Regions from separate parts of the Nocardioides sp. NPDC058538 genome, predicted to be linked through region 2. Evidence: riboswitches for the same ligand, from Rfam matches in the RefSeq annotation. Region 2 holds a riboswitch; the other holds the start of a gene.
The links. Region 2 has a riboswitch for cyclic di-AMP ahead of ACFWQC_RS03480 (NlpC/P60 family protein). Riboswitches for the same ligand answer to the same signal wherever they lie in the genome.

Region 1: linked by a shared signal. The riboswitch ahead of ACFWQC_RS11965 (C40 family peptidase) and the one ahead of ACFWQC_RS03480 (NlpC/P60 family protein) in region 2 are both predicted to bind cyclic di-AMP.

The regions. Positions count from the first base shown of each region.
Region 1 covers NZ_JBHXNY010000010.1:128,794-132,192, forward strand. Annotated here, with positions in the region: gene prfB (peptide chain release factor 2) at 1-1,049, opposite strand, end outside; gene ACFWQC_RS11965 (C40 family peptidase) at 1,216-2,055, opposite strand; cyclic di-AMP (ydaO/yuaA leader) riboswitch at 2,061-2,232, opposite strand; gene ACFWQC_RS11970 (response regulator transcription factor) at 2,446-3,126, opposite strand; gene ACFWQC_RS11975 (ATP-dependent DNA ligase) at 3,141-3,399, opposite strand, start outside.
Region 2 covers NZ_JBHXNY010000003.1:14,073-17,471, forward strand. Annotated here, with positions in the region: gene ACFWQC_RS03475 (hypothetical protein) at 1-829, opposite strand, end outside; gene ACFWQC_RS03480 (NlpC/P60 family protein) at 878-1,864, opposite strand; cyclic di-AMP (ydaO/yuaA leader) riboswitch at 1,880-2,058, opposite strand; gene ACFWQC_RS03485 (hypothetical protein) at 2,155-2,334, opposite strand; gene ACFWQC_RS03490 (NYN domain-containing protein) at 2,457-3,399, shown strand, end outside.

The sequences.
Region 1 (3,399 bases), on a different contig from region 2:
CCGTCGAAGACCGCCTGCGGGTTGCCGGTCTCGTAGGTCGTCCGCAGGTCCTTGACGATCTGGTAGGGGTTGAGCACGTAGTTGCGCATCTGGTCGCCCCATGAGGCCGCGACGTCACCCTTGAGATCCTTGAGGTGGGCCTCCTCCTCGGCCTTCTTCAGCGCGAGGAGCTTGGCCTTGAGGACGATCATCGCGGCGGCCTTGTTCTGCAGCTGCGACTTCTCGTTCTGGCAGGAGACCACGGTGCCGGTCGGGATGTGGGTCAGCCGGACCGCGGAGTCGGTGGTGTTGACCGACTGGCCACCCGGCCCCGAGGAGCGGTAGACGTCGACCTTGATCTCGTTCTCGTCGAGCTCGATCTCGTCGGTCTGCTCCAGCACGGGCACGACCTCGACCGCGGCGAAGGAGGTCTGTCGGCGGCCCTGGTTGTCGAAGGGGCTGATCCGCACCAGACGGTGGGTGCCGGCCTCGACGGAGAGGGTGCCGTAGGCGTAGGGGGCGTGGATCGCGAAGGTCGCGGACTTGAGCCCGGCCTCCTCGGCGTAGGAGGTGTCGAAGACCTCCACCGGGTACTTGTTGCGCTCGGCCCAGCGGACGTACATCCGCATCAGCATCTCGGCGAAGTCGGCGGCGTCGACGCCACCTGCGCCGGAGCGGATCGTCACCAGGGCCTCGCGGGCGTCGTACTCCCCCGAGAGCAGGGTGCGGATCTCAAGGCTCTCGACGGCCTTCTTGACCCGGCCCAGCTCGGCCTCGGACTCGGCGAGCGAGTCGGCGTCGCCCTCCTCCTGGGCCATCTCGACCATCAGGCCGAGGTCCTCGATGCGGGTGCGGAGCTCGGTGAACTTGTTGAGCTCGTTCTGCAGCAGGGAGAGGCGGCCGGTGACGCGGGTGGCGTTGTCCTGATCGTCCCAGAGGTCGGGCGCGGCGACCTGTTCGCCGAGGTCGGCGATCTCCTTGCGCATCGCGTCCAGGTCCAGCACCTGGCCGATGGTCTGCATCGTTGCCTGGAGCTGCTTGATCTCGGTGTCGAATTCGGGGCCTGCCACGTCTTACAGGTTACTTGACCGGTGGTGCCGCGCCCGATTCGCGGACCCCACTGTGCCGAACCTCCTCGGGCTCCGCTTCGGAAAATATGCGCTCGCCCTCCGGTAGGGGAACCGGAGGGCGAGCGCCAGGGGGATATATGGGTTCCGAGACTGGACCCAAGGGGGGTCAGGCCTGGTGGGTCGAGCCGGCGAACCAGCCGTCCCAAGCAGCCTCTTCACGAACTGACGCGCCCGGCTTGGGGGCGTGCAGCATGATCGCCTGACCATTCTCCCAGCGCAGGAAGATGCCCACGTGGTAGACCGGGCTGCCCCAGAACATCAGGTCGCCCCGCTGGATCTGGTCGTTCGGGACCGTCGGCAGCGCAGCGGCCTGGTCCCGCGAGACCCGGGGAAGCTCGATGCCGGCGGCGCTGAAGGCGTACTGCGTCAGGCCGGAGCAGTCGAACGAGCTCGGGCCGGTGGCACCCCAGACGTACGGGTCGCCGATCTGCTCCGAGGCGACGCTGATCGCCCGCTCGATCTTGCCTTCCTGGCTCGCGGCGAAGGCCTTCGCCTCGGCCTCGGCCTTCTTCTTCGCCTCCGCGGCCCGCTTGGCGGCGATCGCTGCCTTGCGCTTCGCCTCGGCGGCCTTGCGGGCTGCCTCCGCCTTGCGCTCCTGCACCTCGACAGCCCTCTCGAGCTGCTTGATGTCGGTGAGCATCGCGGTGGGGGTGGCCGAGGCCTCCAGGGTCGGAGCCTCCACCACCTTGGCCGCCTCGACGGTCGACTCGACCGTCGTGGTCTCATGGGAGGCTGGCGCGGCGTTGGCGGCGGGCACCGCCACCAGGGCACCGGCGGCGATGCCGCTGGCGAGGGTGACGCGGCCGATGAGCTTGCCGTGGCCGCTGAGCGTCGTCCTGAGCTTGTCGAAGGGAGATCCTGCGATCGACCGGGCGATCGAGACGTTCGGCGACCGGAACGGGCGGGGCGCGCCTCGATGGGCAGGGTTGGATACGGACTTGGACATGCGTGAGTTCCTTCCCACGCCTGCGAGGTGAGCTGTCGGGTTCGGGCTAGAAGGTTGCCCGGCCATCTGCGATGGCTTCACCCCAAGCGACCGTCCGAGTTAGTCGCGTGGAACTTGGGTCCCCCGCTCCTGTCCCATACGTACTGCTGAGTGTGAGGGTAAAGGGGGTTCAGTAGTTGGGGCCGGCGTCCGGAGGGACAGGATTCGGCGTGTACCGGGGCCGGTCGTGCGTTCTGCACGGCTCAACCAAGGTGACACGCGATCTGGAACGGATCCAATCCCGAATGGCCGAATCTGGAGCACAATCCGCGTGTTCACGCGTGACTTTGCCGTCGTTTGTGAAACATCTCACGGACTGAACACGCGTGTGACACCGTGTCGAACTTGCGTTTACTCCGCAGCTTCGAGACGGAAACCGACGCCGCGGACCGCGACGACCTTCTCCTGGACACCGGCCGCCTCGAGCTTCTGACGCAGGCGTCCGACGGTGACGTCGAGCGTCTTGGTCGAGCCGTACCAGTTCTCGTCCCAGACCTCGGCCATCAGCCGGTCACGGGAGACGACCTTGTCGCGGGACGCGGCCAGGACGGCCAGCAGCGCGAACTCCTTGCCGGTCAGGGTCACCTCGCGCTCGCCGGCGTAGACCCGGTGGGCAGCCACGTCGATGCGCAGGGCGTCGTCGTCGGCGCCGGGCTCGACCGGACCCGAGCGGCGCAGGAGGGCGCGGACCCGAGCCTGGAGGACGGCCAGCGCGAACGGCTTGGCCAGGTAGTCGTCGGCACCGGCGTCGAGCCCGACGACCAGGTCGATCTCGGCATCACGGGCGGTGAGGATCATGATCCCGCCCTCGTAGCCGTTGTCGCGAGCGGCCTTGCAGACCTCGAGCCCGTCCATGTCCGGAAGGCCCAGGTCGAGCAGCACCAGCTCGGCGTCGTACGGAGGTGCCAGCAGCTCCAGCGCCTTCTTGCCGGAGTCGACCCAGGTGACGTCATAGCCCTCACGCTGGAGCGTGCGCACCAGGGGAGCAGCGATGTCCTCTTGGTCTTCTACGACAAGCACGGAGTTCGACATGAAGAGAACAATAGTTACAGCCCCGTAGGGCTTGTGAAGAGATCCCCCCTTTCAGATAAGCGCGTGATCACATCGTTAGGTCCGATCTGGTCGATACCGAGGGGATCCTCGGCCCCTTCGGAGACCTCATCCCAGGTCACCGGGGCCGCAACCGTGGGGATCCCCTTGCCCCGCAGCGAGTAGGGACAGATCGTCGTCTTCGATCCCGAGTTCTGCGACCAGTCCAGGAAAACCTTGCCTGACCTGCGACTCTTGGTCATGGTCGCAGTGACC
Region 2 (3,399 bases):
CAGCGTCGGTGGCCGCGTGAGTGGCCTCATGGGTGATGACGATCTGGGCGCCGGGGGCGTCGAGATCGCCGATGACGCCCTGGTTGACCCACACGTGCAGCGGGGTCCCGACCTTCGTGGACCCGTCGACGGTCGCGGTCACCGCCGCGACGGAGGCGTAGGTGCCCCGCTGCGCACCGAGCGCCGAGTCGAGGCCGTTCGCGGGCACCTCCAGGACCAGGCGCGGGTCCTTCCAGGCGATCACCTTGCGGACCCCGGCGACCGCCGTGGTGGCCAGCTCGGCATATCGGTCGGCGACCTCGGCCGAGGCCTGTGCCACCACGAGGGTGGAGCCGGTTCGGCGCACCTCGACCGGGCCACTGAGCCACAACGGCAGCCGGGTGCCCTGGGCCGCCGAGAACCCGGTGATCGCGCCCTCGGCGTCGAAGCCGACCTGGAGCTCCTCGGTCAGCGTCGGGTCGCCGGGGGCGCGCCACGACATCTCGACGTCGGCCGTCCAGGAGCCGTCCGGGTCCACGTTGCCCGACTCCGCGACGTATCGCGCGGTGACGTCCCCGATGCCGATGGCCCGGGCGTTGCGCACCGCCACCGAGGCGGCGTCCTCTCCCTCGGGCTCCGCCCCGTCACGTACGCCCTCGACCAGCTCATCCAGCGAGGCCCGGGCACCTTCGGTGTCGGCGCGCACGACCGGCGCGCTGCTCGGCGTCGGCGCGACGTACTCGCCCCCGCCGGTCAGTCGCCAGCCGACGAACCCGGCGAGCAGCATCACCAGCACGAGCCCGGTCCCGATCAGGGCAGGGCGAGAAAGAAGAGAGCCGACCGTTCGCACCTGCGAACGATCGGCCTCTTCGGGGTCTTGGGTCAAACTCAGTCAGACTCAGCCCGGTCGGACGGCACCCGTGTAGGGCATCTCGTCCATCGGGGAGACCTTCACACCGGTGCTCGGGTTGGACGCGTGCACGATCATGCCGTTGCCGATGTAGATGCCGACGTGGCTGATCGGGCTGTAGTAGAAGACCAGGTCGCCGGGGGCGAGCTGGTCGCGCGAGACCTGGGGTCCGCTGCTGTACTGCGCCGAGGAGGAGTGCGGGAGCCCGACGCCGGCCTGGCCCCAGGCACCCATGGTGAGGCCCGAGCAGTCCCACGACTCGGTGCCGGTGGCGCCGTAGACGTAGGCGTCGCCGACCTGGGCGAGGGCGTAGTCGACGGCCGCCTTGGCGCGGCCCGAGGGCGGCGGCAGGTTGCCCGGGATGCTGGTGTCGGTCGACTGGAACTCCTCCAGCTCATCGGCCTCCAGCTCGTCGAGCTCGGCCTGGGCCGCCTCGTACTTCTTGTCGATCTCGCTCTTCTTCTGCTGCATGGTCGTCTTGACCTTGGCCATCTGGGACTTGGCGTCCTCGGTGGCCTCGCGGCGGACCTGGAGGGCCTCCGCCTCGGTGTTGTACCGAGCGAGCAGATCGGCCTGCAGCGCGTTGTAGGACGAGACGGTGGAGAGACCGGCGAGGAACTCCTGCGGGTCCTCGGAGGTGATCACCTGGCCGACGGCTGAGACGTCGGAGCCCTCGAACTGCCGCAGCACGGAGTCACGGAGCTCGGCACGGATCTTGTCGAGCTCCTTGCTCTGACGCTTCTCGTCGGAGCTGAGGTCGTCGAGCTGGTCCTTGAGGTCCTGCAGCCGCAGCTTGGCGTTGCTGTAGTCCTCGTTGGCCGCCTCGGCCTGGGTGTAGAGCTTGTCGACCTTCTTGCGAACGTCGTCGATGTCTGGGTCTGCCTGGGCGGGGGTCGCTGCGGGAATGATCCCGGCGACACCGATGGCGGCGATGCCGGCTACTCCGGCAATGAGTCGCTTCCGGTCGCGTGTCACGAGCGGACGGTCTCCTTGTGTAGTCGTTGACGCCTACCGGGTGAGCTGACGGGTTCAGGCACGACCTGCCCTACCACCGCTCCTCGATCTGGTCTCCCAGATCGCTCTTGCGGCGGATACACCCCAGATGATCGTTGTGGTTCCCCGGCTCCTGGCCCGCCCCGAAGCGGGCCTGGACTAAGCGCGACACTCGCGTGGGCCGGTTGACCCACTCCCACGAGCGCCAAGTTCCTGCGCACACTAGCCGACGGCATCCCCCACCTGCCAACCACCCACGCCCAAAAGTTTGGCTACATGCCCTCCACCATGCGCAGCGGCGGGACCAGTCCACCATCGGCCAGCACGTCGAGCACCCGGCGCTCGTCGTCCTCGATCAGCTCCGGCGGCGGCCCCAGAAGCACGGTGACCACGCAGTCGTGGCACGCCAGTCCCCGCACGAGGCAGGTGTCACAGTCGATTCTCGTCGTCATGTTGTGACGGTCTCACCGAGCACCGACATTTTTGCTTTCGTCCGGTTGCGTCCGGCGTGTCACCACCATCGCAGCACGGTATTCGAGGCGGCGATCGCGGACCGGGTCCCTACACTTGGAACATGGAGGTCTCCGCGTACGCGACGCTCCCCGACACGGTCCGGGGGCGCATCGTCGCGCTCACGGCCGGGGTGCTTCCCGACGTGGCGCGCCTGCCGCCCGCGCTCAAGCGGATCGCGGACTTCGCGCCCGCCCGGCGGGCCAAGGCCGGCGGCGCGATGATCGCCTCGGTGCTCGAGAGCGACGACGAGGTCCGGGAGAAGGTCGGCAGCCAGCTGCGACCGGCGTACGTCTCCGAGGGCTCCTCCGACGTGGTCCTCCCCGAGGATCCGACCGAGGCGGCCGCGGTCGCCTGGCTCATCCGCCCCGACGGCTGGGAGGTCTCCCTCAAGGAGGCCCTGGACCGGCTGGAGGCGGCCGCGGTGCCGGTGGTCGACGCCGAGGTGGCCCGGCTGCGCGGCAAGCTCGCCGCGGCCGAGGGCGAGCTTCGCGAGGTGCGTGCCGACCGCAAGGCCCGCCTCGACGACCTCAAGGCCGACAACACCGCCCTGCGACGCAAGCTCGGCGAGGCCCGGGCAGCCGCCCGCGAGGCCGGCACGGGGCTCGACGATGCTCTGACCGAGGCCCGCACGGCGCTCGCCCGCGCCGAGGACGAGCTCGCGGCACGTGACCGCCAGCTGCGTCAGCTCCGCAGCCAGATCGACAAGCTGGAGCGCGAGGCCGCTGCCGAGCGGCGTACGTCCAAGATGGACCGCGAGGACGCCTCGCTGCGTGCCCGGTTCCTGCTCGACACGCTGCTCGACGCGGCCGGTGGCCTGCGTCGCGAGCTGGCGCTGCCGCCGGTCACCGGCACCCCGGGCGAGCGGGTGGAGGCCGAGCTGGCCTCCGCGGACGCCGCCGCCGGTGCCGGGGTCACCAGCAGCGCCCACCTCGAGCAGTTCCTGGCGATGCCGCGGGTCCGGCTCATCGTGGACGGCTACAACGTCTCCAAGGCGCTGTGGCCCG